Regions from separate parts of the Exiguobacterium oxidotolerans JCM 12280 genome, predicted to be linked through region 1. Evidence: riboswitches for the same ligand, from Rfam matches in the RefSeq annotation. Region 1 holds a riboswitch; each other region holds the start of a gene.
What was found. A riboswitch is a leader RNA that binds a small molecule or an ion and turns the genes downstream of it on or off. The one in region 1 is predicted to bind S-adenosylmethionine.

Region 1 (4,008 bases):
GTATTCCATCGCTTCACCGTCTGGTCGCCGGCTGAGAAAACGAGCCGTTCCGTCGATATGCCCGCTGACGAAGTGACCCCCGAACCGTCCATTCGCCGGCATCGCACGTTCGAGTTGAACGGCTGTCCCGACTCGTAACGTCTGCAGCGATGTCGCCCGGATCGTTTCATGGACGGCATCTGCCGTAAATCCGCTCTTCGTCATCGCCGTCACCGTCAAACAAATCCCGTCAACGGCAATGCTGTCGCCAATCTTCGTGCCGTCAAGCACTGCTGTCGCTTCAATTTCCAGCGCCAATCCGTTCGCCCGGGGGACTTTTCGTTTTAATGTGCCGAGTTCTTCAATCAATCCGGTAAACATGTCACCCTCTCCTTTCGTACATACTGGAGATGGACGTCCGGTCCGATTTGTTTCATATTCACTAAATTAAAACGGTCTTCGATGTCGTGTGCCGTCGTCAGAGATTTTGTCCCACTGAAGAGGGACGGTGCCTGATAGAGTTCGATCGTATCCACGAGATCCGCTTCTAAAAATGCGGATTGAATCGTGGGACCGCCTTCAATCAACAGACTGCGAATACCTTGTTCATATAAAAGTTCGAGGATTTGGTCCGGTGTCGCATACGTCCCGACGAAAACCGTCACGTTCTCGCGCTCTGTCGTACGCGGCTGTTCCGTCAGCCAGTACGTCGGATTCAAGCCATCGTTTAAGACTTGGAATGTTTCAGTCAGGCGCCCGCGCCGATCGACAATGACACGGACCGGTTCGATGCCGGTCGAACTGCGCAACGTCAGTGCCGGATCATCGACAATTACCGTGTCGCTTCCGACGAGAATCGCATCGTGCGTCCCGCGTAACTGACGTCCGTCTGCGCGCGCCACTTCTGAAGTGATAAAGCGTTGTTCACCCGTCGCGACCGTCCCGTTCATCGTTTGGGCGACTTTCACTGTGACATGCGGACGTTTTCGTTCGATCGCCGTCCAAAATGGTTCATACAGTGCCACTGCCTCGTCTTTTAATAGACCGACTTCGACGTCAAGTCCCGCTTCCCGGAGACGTGTGATGCCGCTTCCTGCGACGAGCGCGTGCCGGTCCTCTGTCGCGACAAAGACGCCGGCAATCCCGGCTTTTAGAATCGCTTCCGTACACGGCGGTGTTTTACCGTGATGATTGCACGGTTCGAGCGTCACGTAGAGATCTGCTCCGCGTGCTGCTTCACCTGCCATAAGGAGCGCCTCGACTTCGGCATGGGGTCCTCCCGCATAACGGTGGGCCCCAAATCCAACGATTCGTCCCTGTTTGACGATGACGCAGCCGACACTCGGATCCGGACTCGTTTGACCGTTTAACATGTGTGCTAGTTGCATCGCATAACTCATGAATATTTCCATTTTTTTCGCTCCTTTCAACAAAAAAGACGCCTCCTGTAAAAGGGGCGTCGCGATTGAAGGATTGACGAAATAAGCGTCTCGTGTTTCTGTTTTTTTGCATACAGAAACAGACCCTTCTCTGAACATATTTTTTCAGAAAATGGCGGCAAGCGCATTGTTTCGTCCTTCTCCCATCCGGACTTTACCGTCGGCCTTGGAGTCTCACCAAGTCAGCCACAGTGCGTACACTGCAGGTCGCGGGCTCGTCGATCCATTGATCGCATCACCGCCGGTTGGGATTTTCACCCTACCCCGAAGAACTGGTTATTGAGTTATACAGCTCAAGATTAGCATAGGTCATTCTAAAATACAAAATGAATTGTATTTCATTCTCTTTTTTAGAAAAACATCAAAAAAGGACCCTTCTCTTAAAAGAAAAGGGTCCTCTCATCTGCACTAAGGCAGAATCCGCTCAGCTCATCTTTCAGACAAACGTCTGATGGAATTGGCACAGTACGACGTAAGAAGTCTGTCGCCGAGGTTTCGTAGGGCCAGTCCCTCCACCTCTCTCGATAAGTGCTGCGGTATGAAGTTCATATGTGTGATGTTTCAAGTCGTTCTTATGTCGTGAATCTACTGCTTACACTACGGGGATTCTGTTCTCAAGTCAACCATATTTTCAAAATTAAACCAAATTACCCAGTTTATCAATTTCGACTTCTTTTTAACGTCTTGACAACGTATTTCAATCAATGCTATTCTCTTCACAATGATTATTCCGACAATTCCTATACGATATATCAAGAGTGGGCGAGAGATCTGGCTCTACGAACCCACGGCAACCTGCAACATGCAAGGTGCTCCGACCAGCAAAGCCGATGCTTTGGATGATACTTACGATAAACTCGTAGTGCGCCTAAAGCACTACGAGTTTTTTAATAGAAGGAGGAACCCTTTATGAATTCATCATCACCTGTTCTGTGTGGCGCAGAAGATTTTTTGATTGAACGAGGTCCAATCGGTATTTTACTGTCTCACGGTTTTAACGCAACCCCTCAAAGCGTCCGCACTGTCGGAGAATATTTTGCCGCCCAAGGGTTCACTGTGTATGCTCCGCGCCTCGACGGGCACGGGACGAGTATCCAGGATTTCGAAGCGTCGACTGCCGAAGATTGGAAACAGAGCCTCCGTCAAGGGTTCGACGTCTTAACCAATCATTGTTCGTCCATCTTCATCGCCGGACAATCGATGGGTGCGACACTTGCCCTCGCCCTCGTCGCGGAAGGATTACCTGCTGACGGATTGATTACGATCAATGCAGCGTTATCGATTCCTGCCTATGAAGCATTATCTTTCGAAGACTGTCCACGCTACTTGAAAGAAAGTACCCCAGACATTAAACGTGAAGCGTTTGAAATCATCTATGACCAGGTCCCTGTCGTCTGCGCATCGGAACTTTTAACCTTGATTGACGAGACACGTCCGCTCTTACCAACCATCGAGATTCCAACGCTTATTTTATATTCTGCCGAAGACCATGTCGTCCCGCCTGAAAGCTCGGATTACCTTTATCAAGTCATCGGTGCGACGGACAAACGGAGCTATTGCCTGCTTGACTCCTATCATGTCGCGACCCTCGATCATGATCAAGAAACGATTGTCCACGAGGCAACACGCTTTGTGCACCAATATAGTCGTTTGAGCCACACCGGTTGATGTCTTCCCTACGCAAAAGCAAGGAATGAAGACTGTTTCGATACGTGTCTAAACCGTCCAAAACAATATGAATGCGCACAAAAATGGCCGATACTCCCCTCGAATGATGGGCGTATCGGCCATTTGATTGATGTAGTCCTGACTGATGAGTCAGTCCTTCGTTTGCTTCATCAGTTCTGTTGCTGTTTCTTCCATTGTTGCAGGGCTTGCGATTTCCCCGGCACTTCATGGCAGTGGCGGCAACGCGGCTCATACGACTCTGACGCACCGACTAAAATGATTGGATCATTGTAGTTGGCAGGTCGACCGTCGATTAAACGTTGCGTCCGTGATGCAGGGTCACCGCACGACAGGCAGATCGCCTGCAGTTTCGTGACGAACTCTGCCCGTGCGAGAAGTTCTGGCATCTTACCGAATGGTTCCGCCCGGAAGTCTTGATCGAGTCCGGCACAGATGACACGTTTTCCGTCTTGCGCGAGGGCCTCGATGACATCGACGATTTCATCATCAAAGAACTGCACTTCGTCAATCGCGACCACTTGTGTCTCTTGTGCGACTGCCGCGTACACGTCACGGCTCGTCGCCATCGGTACCGCGATGACAGAGTTGCCGACGTGAGAGACGACATGTTCTTCATGGTAACGGTCGTCGATCGCCGGTTTAAACACTTGGACCGGCAACTTCCCGTACTGTGCCCGTCGAACACGTCGAATCAATTCTTCCGACTTACCAGAGAACATACTTCCGCAAATCACTTCAATCCATCCGTACTGATTTATTACATGCATCATTGCAAAAACACCGTCCTCTAAAATTAGTCACTTTAACGAGTATAGCCCGAATCGATAATGAGAAAAAGAGTTGACTTCTCGAAATCAAAAATCCATCCGTTCATTCCCATGATTCCCCACCTTGTCGTTTT
Region 2 (4,008 bases), 420 kb from region 1:
ATAAATCGGACGGCGGAGATCAAGCATGTTGATGATTCCTGCTGGGCGAAGATCGAAGTTTTCAGCAACGAGTTCGACGAGTTGTGCCTCTGGAAGTTTACCTGTTCCAAACGTATCAACTGCAATCGATACTGGGTGCGCGACACCAATCGCGTATGCAAGTTGAACTTCTGCTTTATCTGCAAGACCAGCAGCTACGAGGTTTTTCGCGACGTAACGTGCTGCATATGCTGCAGAACGGTCAACTTTTGTTGGATCTTTACCAGAGAATGCGCCGCCGCCATGACGTGCATAGCCACCATACGTATCAACGATGATTTTACGTCCAGTTAATCCTGCATCACCTTGTGGTCCACCGATGACGAAGCGACCTGTCGGGTTAATGAAGAACTTTGTTTCCGCATCGATGTATTCTGATGGAATCACAGGTACGATGACATGCTCTTTCAGGTCTGCTTGGATTTGCTCAAGCGTCACTTCTTCTGCATGTTGTGTTGAGATGACGATTGTATCGACACGAACCGGTTCGTTATTCTCATTGTATTCTACAGTTACTTGCGTCTTACCATCCGGACGGAGGTAGTCAAGTTGTCCAGTTTTACGGACTTCTGCGAGACGACGAGCAAGTTTGTGTGAAAGTGAAATCGGAAGTGGCATCAATTCAGGCGTTTCTTTCGTTGCATAACCGAACATGAGACCTTGGTCCCCTGCACCGATTGCATCGATTTCTTCATCTGACATGCTACCTTCGCGTGCTTCAAGCGCTTGGTCAACACCGAGAGCGATATCTGCTGATTGCTCATCGATTGAAGTCAATACAGCACAAGTGTCTGCATCGAAACCATATTTAGCGCGTGTATAGCCAATCTCACGAATTGTTTCGCGAACGACTTTCGGGATATCGACATAAGTCGATGTCGTGATTTCACCTGCGACGAGGACGAGTCCTGTCGTGACAGATGTTTCAGCAGCGACACGAGCATTCGGATCGGCTGCGAGGATTGCATCTAAGATAGAATCTGAGATTTGGTCACAGATTTTATCCGGGTGACCTTCAGTAACTGACTCCGACGTAAATAGCCGGCGATTAAGGTTTGTCATGTTTGACCCTCCCAAAAAAGAATTTGACGGTGTACTCATTTCCCCTAGTTGAGTGGGACGGTAAAATGAAAAAAACCTCTCCATGTCCAAAAAATGGTCAGGGAAAGGTTGTGCGTTCTTCCTTTACCCTCTTATCGTTCGAAGTGTTTACTTCGCTTCAGGAGAGCACCTTTTCCTTCATTAATAGAATTCTTAATGTAGGACGGTTGCCGGGTTTCTTCGGGCCTTGTTCCCTCCACCTGCTCAGAATAAGAGTATCCGTTACGAATTACATGATATAAAGTTGTGACCACTCTGTCAAGCTACGTTTTAATTTCTAGTCGAAACTTTTCGGAAGAGATGTTAAACTGTTAATGCTGAAAGCGTTTCCAGAAAAATAGAAATCAGCGCTAAAAAAGGATTGCTCATCCTTTAGTATGTCATATATAATAAATGTGTCATACTAAATGCCAGAGCTAAACCAACGTAGGGGAAAGGTGGGGTCAGGATGCCGATGACGGTCCTGAATATCGAAGAGCTACTCAAGAAGGAGCATGTGTTCAAACAACTATCTGTTGCTGAGCTAGTCGAACATGCAATTCATAACGAAGAAGGGGTTCTTGCTGAAAATGGCGCTCTGTCTGTAGAAACGGGGAAATTTACAGGTCGTTCACCTAAAGACAAGTTCATTGTTCGCGATCAGTCATGCGAGTCACATATCGATTGGGGTCATGTCAATCAACCGATGGAAGCAGACAACTTCGAGCAACTGTTACAAAAAGTTCTTCGCTACATGAATGAAGCAGATCAGCTCTACTACACAGAAGCTGCTGCTGGTGCAGACACTCATTTTACCCTTCCGGTTCGGATCGTGACACAATATGCTTGGCATAATTTGTTTGCAAAACAACTGTTTTTGCGTGAATATCCGACAGAAGCTGCTTTTGAGCCTTTCACGGTTATTTATGCGCCTCACTTCAAAGCAGATCCGAAAGTCGATGGAACGAATTCCGAAACGTTCATCGCCATGTCATTCGAACATCGGATTGTCTTAATCGGTGGAACGGAATATGCGGGCGAAATCAAAAAATCGATTTTCTCTGTCATGAACTACCTTTTACCTCAACGAGACGTCTTATCGATGCATTGCTCGGCTAACGTCGGACATGAGGGTGACGTCGCCTTATTCTTCGGATTATCCGGTACTGGTAAGACCACACTGTCTGCTGACGACAGTCGTCAATTGATTGGTGACGATGAGCACGGGTGGTCCAACGACGGCGTCTTCAATATCGAAGGGGGCTGTTACGCAAAAACGGTCAACTTATCGCGCGAAAAAGAACCACAAATCTTTGATGCGATTCGTTTTGGCACTGTCCTCGAAAACGTCGTCCTCGATGATGCACGAATTCCTGACTATGATGATACGTCGAAAACGGAAAACACACGGGCTGCTTATCCGATTACAGCAATTGATAATATTGCAGTACCATCACGCGCCGGACATCCGAAAACGATTGTCTTTTTGACGGCTGATGCTTACGGCGTCCTGCCGCCAATCAGTAAGTTGACGAAGGAGCAAGCGATGTATCACTTCTTATCCGGGTATACATCGAAGTTAGCCGGAACAGAGCGTGGTGTAACAGAACCGGAAGCGACATTCTCGACATGCTTCGGTTCACCCTTCTTACCGCTCATTCCTGAAAAATATGCAACGATGCTCGGTGAGCTCATCGACCGACACGGTGTCACGGTTTACCTCGTCAATACAGGCTGGACGGGTGGCGCATATGGGACCGGAAGTCGGATGAAGCTTTCCTATACACGGACGATGGTCAATGCAGCTGTCAACGGCACGCTCGCTGATATCCCGACGGAAGAACATCCGATTTTTGGACTTCATATGCCGCTCGAAGTCCCTGGTGTCCCAAGCGACTTACTCAACCCTGTCAAAGTTTGGTCGGATGCTGATGCGTATGAACAACAAGCACGGGCTTTGGCAACTAAATTCAAACAAAATTTCACACGGTTCGACAGTGCAACTACTGAAATCAAATCAGCAGGGCCACGTGTTTAATTAAATTAAGATAATTAAAAGGCACCAGACACTGTATGTTCAGTGAGCTGGTGCCTTTTAACGTTCATCAGACGATTGAATCTTCTTCATCCGGTTGCAGATGAAGTTCTTTTTTAGTCAACCAATCTTGACTCTCTTTTAATAGTGCATAGGCACGCTGTTTTGAAATACCAAAACGATGGGTTAGTTTTTCAAACTGTTCAAATTCACCACGGTCGGCACTAATCGCGAGCAATAAACAATCACGAAACGGATGATCTTTTCCTTGTAACACGATTTTCAACGTCGACTCGATTGGTAATTGATCAATGATTTCATCAATATCGACTGACAGTAACGCATCGATATGCGAGAGCAAACCAATCATGTAAGCACTTTCCGGACGTAACGTCTTTGTTTCAAGTGCAAATAACTCGCATAACTTGGCACAATGCAGTGAAGAACGTAACAACTCGTCTGACCACTTGTACGGACTCGCAAGTCGCATCTCTCGTAAAACGATTAACGAAATCCAACTTTTAAGTTGGGAAAACCCGAGCAGTGAAATCGCTTGACGAACGGATTCGACGGTATTTCGAAGACCAATCCCGGGAGAATTGATAAGCTGAAGGACTTGCACACTAATGTATGGATTTCCTTCGATTTCATCGACGACCTGGTCATAATACTCATCTGATTCGAGCCACTTCAACATCTTTAACAATACAGGCAATTGTGGCGGAACGGCCTTCCCTTTCATCAACATCGGTTTTGCATAAAAGTAGCCTTGGAACCAGTCGTACCCCATGCTCAAGCTACGCAGATGATCTTCATGCGTTTCGACACGCTCTGCCAACAAACGGATATGCGGA
Region 3 (4,008 bases), 270 kb from region 1:
GCGCCCCATCAAGTAAAATAAACGGTTTTTCGTTAAGTAAGGCTTCAACTGGATTTTTCTGTTTTGACATCTTCCACACTCCGTTTCTGTGATTTTTTCGTCAGGTAATGCACGAGATAACAAAGTCCGATAAAGGGAATTCCAAAATATAAGGCAACACGCTGCGTCGGATCAAAGGCAATCCCGATCAGTGACAACAGGCAAATCAAAAAGGAGACGATCGGGACAACTGGATAAAATGGTGTCCGGTACACCAAGTCTTGCACGTCGTGTCCTTCTCTCAGGTAACGCCGCCGAAATAAGTATTGCGAAGCACTGATGCTCATCCAGACAACGACGACAGCAAGTCCTGAAATCGAGACGAGTGCGATATAGACGCTTTCTGCTGCGTAGACACTCGATAGTAGTGCAAACAATCCGCCGAGCATGCTGGACATGACGGCACGTGTCGGAACACCGTTTTGACTCAATTGAGCAAAGAACGGTGAAATCATCCGTTGATCCGACAGTGACCACAACATCCGTGACGCAGCATACAAACCGGAGTTCGCTGCCGATAAGATTGCTGTCAAGATGACAAAGTTCATGATGTCCGCCGCAAATGGAATCCCGATCCGTTCAAACACGGCAACGAACGGACTCTCAAGCACACCTTTTGCATCCGTCGGCAGTAAAATCGCCAGGACGATGATCGTGCCGACAAAAAACACGACCAGCCGGACAATCGTCGTCCGAATGGCCAGAGGAATCGTCCGCTTCGGATCAACCGTCTCGCCTGCCGCAACACCAATCAGTTCTGTACCTGAATAGGCAAAGTTGACGGCGAGCATCGTCATCAAAATCGCAAAGGCCCCGTTCGGGAAGAGTTCCCCTTCCGTCAGCGGTCCGAACAACGGAGCTGCTTCTCCTGACGCCAGTGGAATAAAGCCGACGATTGCTGCTGCCCCTAAGACGATGAAGGCGATGATCGTCATGACTTTCACGGCAGAAAACCAAAATTCGACTTCGGCGAACACACGCACTGTCAGTACATTAATCACTAAAATAATGATGACGAACAATCCGCTGAACAACCAGACCGGCACGTCCGGAAACCAGCGTTGCATCAATAAACCAGCTGCTGTGAATTCGGACCCAAGCGCAACCGTCCACGTCAGCCAGTAGAGCCAGGCGACCGTACAGCCGGTTCCCGGTCCAATGTACTTTGTTGCATAACTATGAAAGGCACCGGTTTCCGGCATATGTACAGCGAGTTCCCCTAAACAAAGCATCACGAGATAAACGACGAGTGCCCCAAGCAAGTAGGACAAAATCGTCCCGATTCGACCTGCTTGCTCTAATGTGTACCCCGTACTTAGGAACAGCCCCGTCCCGATGACGCCACCTAACGACAGCATGACGATATGACGGGATTCCATCTTTCGTCGAAATGTTGTTTTTTGCTCCATCCTCCACCACTCCTCTTTCTCGCTCAATAAAAAAACGCACTCCTGTACAGACAGGGTGCGTCGGTCGACAACATCAAGAGCGCTTATCGATCGGGTACAACACCCGCAGGAATTAGCACAGTATCTTTCGACCTGTTGCTGAGGCTTCAAAGGGCCAGTCCCTCCACCTCTCTGGATAAGAATGTAATTTTTCATAACAATAGCAGTCCTTTTTTGAATTGTCAACACAATTCAGATAATACAATTCAAAAAAAACGTCTCACACTGCATTGGCATGAGACGTTCTTTTATTATTTTTTTACGAAGAGATTAGCTGTCTTAAGGGCCACCCGAACTGCTTTACGGTTCAATGTACCTTCTTGATGTTTAACCACCTTCGTCTGCTTGTTGAGTTTATCTTGTAACGTTTTAATCTTTTTGTCTTTATCTTTATCATGTTTTTGAATCGCAGCGATTTTTTTCTCTTCTTCTGGAAAGAATGATTCAAAACGTGCGATTGCTTCTTCCATACTGATTCCTGTAATCGGTTTAACCGCTGGGAGGAGTTCTGTTTTCGCCATTTCACGATCAAACGGCACGTTCTCTGGATAGTTCGTGTCTTGATAGATATGCTCCAAGTCGTTCGTGTTCAAGAAGTCAAGAAAGTTATCGAAGTTTTTCACTTGAATCCGCGCCGGGCTTTGGAAGTCTGCTGTTTCGACGACGTCCGAAAGCCGTGTATACGCCGTGATGTCATTTGCCCAGATGTGAGTCAATTGATGGTAATCTGTTAATTCACGCATCCTTGCATCTTTAGGAATCAAAATACTCGGTGTTCCAGTGAGTGTCGCTGTGATGTTTCCGTGGAGACGTGCACCAAAGCTCAAGTCAGCTTCTTTGAGGAAGTCGAACCACGTTTGAGCGTTTAAGAAGAAACGAACACGGCCATTCATATACACCGGGTGTGACATTCTAGCTGCATAATTCATATCTGAAAGGTCTCCAAACGGATGAGTTCCAGTGTACGTCAACTTCAATTCTTTCATCCATTGTGGGATGAAATAGTGATTTGGATACTCTTCCATTCCACGTGTGATAAAATCAAGGACATTTTTGGGTGAAAAACGTGATGAATTGACACTAATCATCGAATCTTTCGTGATGTTTGTCTCACGGATGTGAAGATCACGACCGAATGCATACATCGATGGGCAACCGATGACTTTATGATCGATGCCTTCACGGAAACCAAGGCGTGTCAGGTATTTCGACGTGATTTCACCACGAAGTCCAATGATTCTCGAACGTTCGAGGACTGCGCTGACGAATGCTTTAACATCCTCGTCGAACGGGAATCCGCCTTTTAAGTCCGGCTCGAATGGTGCGCGTAGACCAACACCGATCACGACGACGGGAATTTTCAATTTTTTAATCAATCGTGTGTATTTTCGAAGGGACGATGCGAACTCTTGACGGAATGCATCCGCAAGTGGAATGACGTAAAGATCAAAATTTTCGTTGATCTCATCTGCACGTTCTTCATCATAGTAGTAATAGTCAGGCGTGATCGTCGTTCCTTCCGTCATCAATGTTCGGAAGATACTGTACTGATAGATCAAATTCCCAACGTTCCCTCCGATTGAATTTTCTCTCATTATATACTCAGCATCAAACTGTTCAAAGGGTGTCATACCTGCACGAATAATAATACGCTTCATGTCAAATTATCCCCTCTCACAAATCCAAAAAAACATTAACAACTTATATTTTAGAGATATCTAAATCATATCCCTTACTTATATTTAAGTCTATTTTAATTAAAGAGATAGAGTATCATTTAAAAGAATATTCTCATCATTTAAATTTTATTTAATATTTTCCCCACTTATAATCAGAGTCAGTCAAGAAAAATTTACGAACATAACATTTTCTAGCTACATAAATAGCTTCTCTTAAGGTAAACAATAGAGTCACCTTGGAGAAGCTATTTGTAATTCTCGATTTCGAAGCCCTTCAACAGCTTAAATAGTAATTGATAGCTGTTCATATATCTTTAAATTCGTATGAATCATCCGTAACGTCGGGTATAGCGATGGCTCCGCTCCTTCTATTAAACTGCCAAACAGATGGTCTGCTTCGACCATGCCTTGTTTTTCCATATCCCGTTGCAAGGATGACTTCATATCCGGTGCCATTTGATGCATCCGTTTTTCCTGCTCCTGTTCGATCTGGTCCACGAACGTTGCCCCTTGACTGTCCATGGCTTGTTTTGCTTCTTGTAAGACATTCCGAATGACACGATTCCCTGCAGCATCGTCGCGAATCGGACCAATCGGTGCCCGAAATAGCGAAGTCACTCCGGAAAAGGTCGTAATGAAGAGATACTTTTGCCACATATCTTGTATGATGTGGTCTGATGCTTTAATCGATGCTTTTGTCCCTGCAAGTGCTTCCTTCACCTCAAGCAAGCGATCCGTCCAGTCCCCATCTCTTGGACCAAATACAAGTTGATGGGCAGGACTCGTCTGAATGACGCGTCCATTCGCATCAAGCGTCGATTCAATGAAGCATAAGCCACCGA

Region 2: linked by a shared signal. The riboswitch ahead of metK (methionine adenosyltransferase) and the one ahead of P403_RS0106225 (alpha/beta hydrolase) in region 1 are both predicted to bind S-adenosylmethionine.
Region 3: linked by a shared signal. The riboswitch ahead of P403_RS0107630 (amino acid permease) and the one ahead of P403_RS0106225 (alpha/beta hydrolase) in region 1 are both predicted to bind S-adenosylmethionine.

The regions. Positions count from the first base shown of each region.
Region 1 covers NZ_JNIS01000001.1:1,235,133-1,239,140, forward strand. The annotation lists gene ribE (riboflavin synthase) at 1-360, opposite strand, end outside; gene ribD (bifunctional diaminohydroxyphosphoribosylaminopyrimidine deaminase/5-amino-6-(5-phosphoribosylamino)uracil reductase RibD) at 345-1,391, opposite strand; FMN riboswitch at 1,550-1,694, opposite strand; SAM riboswitch class I at 1,845-1,949, opposite strand; SAM riboswitch class I at 2,165-2,267, shown strand; gene P403_RS0106225 (alpha/beta hydrolase) at 2,328-3,086, shown strand; gene P403_RS0106230 (thymidine kinase) at 3,257-3,874, opposite strand.
Region 2 covers NZ_JNIS01000001.1:812,297-816,304, forward strand. The annotation lists gene metK (methionine adenosyltransferase) at 1-1,101, opposite strand, end outside; SAM riboswitch class I at 1,230-1,356, opposite strand; gene pckA (phosphoenolpyruvate carboxykinase (ATP)) at 1,589-3,157, shown strand; gene P403_RS0104180 (EAL and HDOD domain-containing protein) at 3,225-4,008, opposite strand, start outside.
Region 3 covers NZ_JNIS01000001.1:1,500,858-1,504,865, forward strand. The annotation lists gene mmuM (homocysteine S-methyltransferase) at 1-70, opposite strand, end outside; gene P403_RS0107630 (amino acid permease) at 45-1,448, opposite strand; SAM riboswitch class I at 1,529-1,630, opposite strand; gene P403_RS0107635 (polysaccharide pyruvyl transferase family protein) at 1,739-3,145, opposite strand; gene P403_RS0107640 (ketopantoate reductase family protein) at 3,449-4,008, opposite strand, start outside.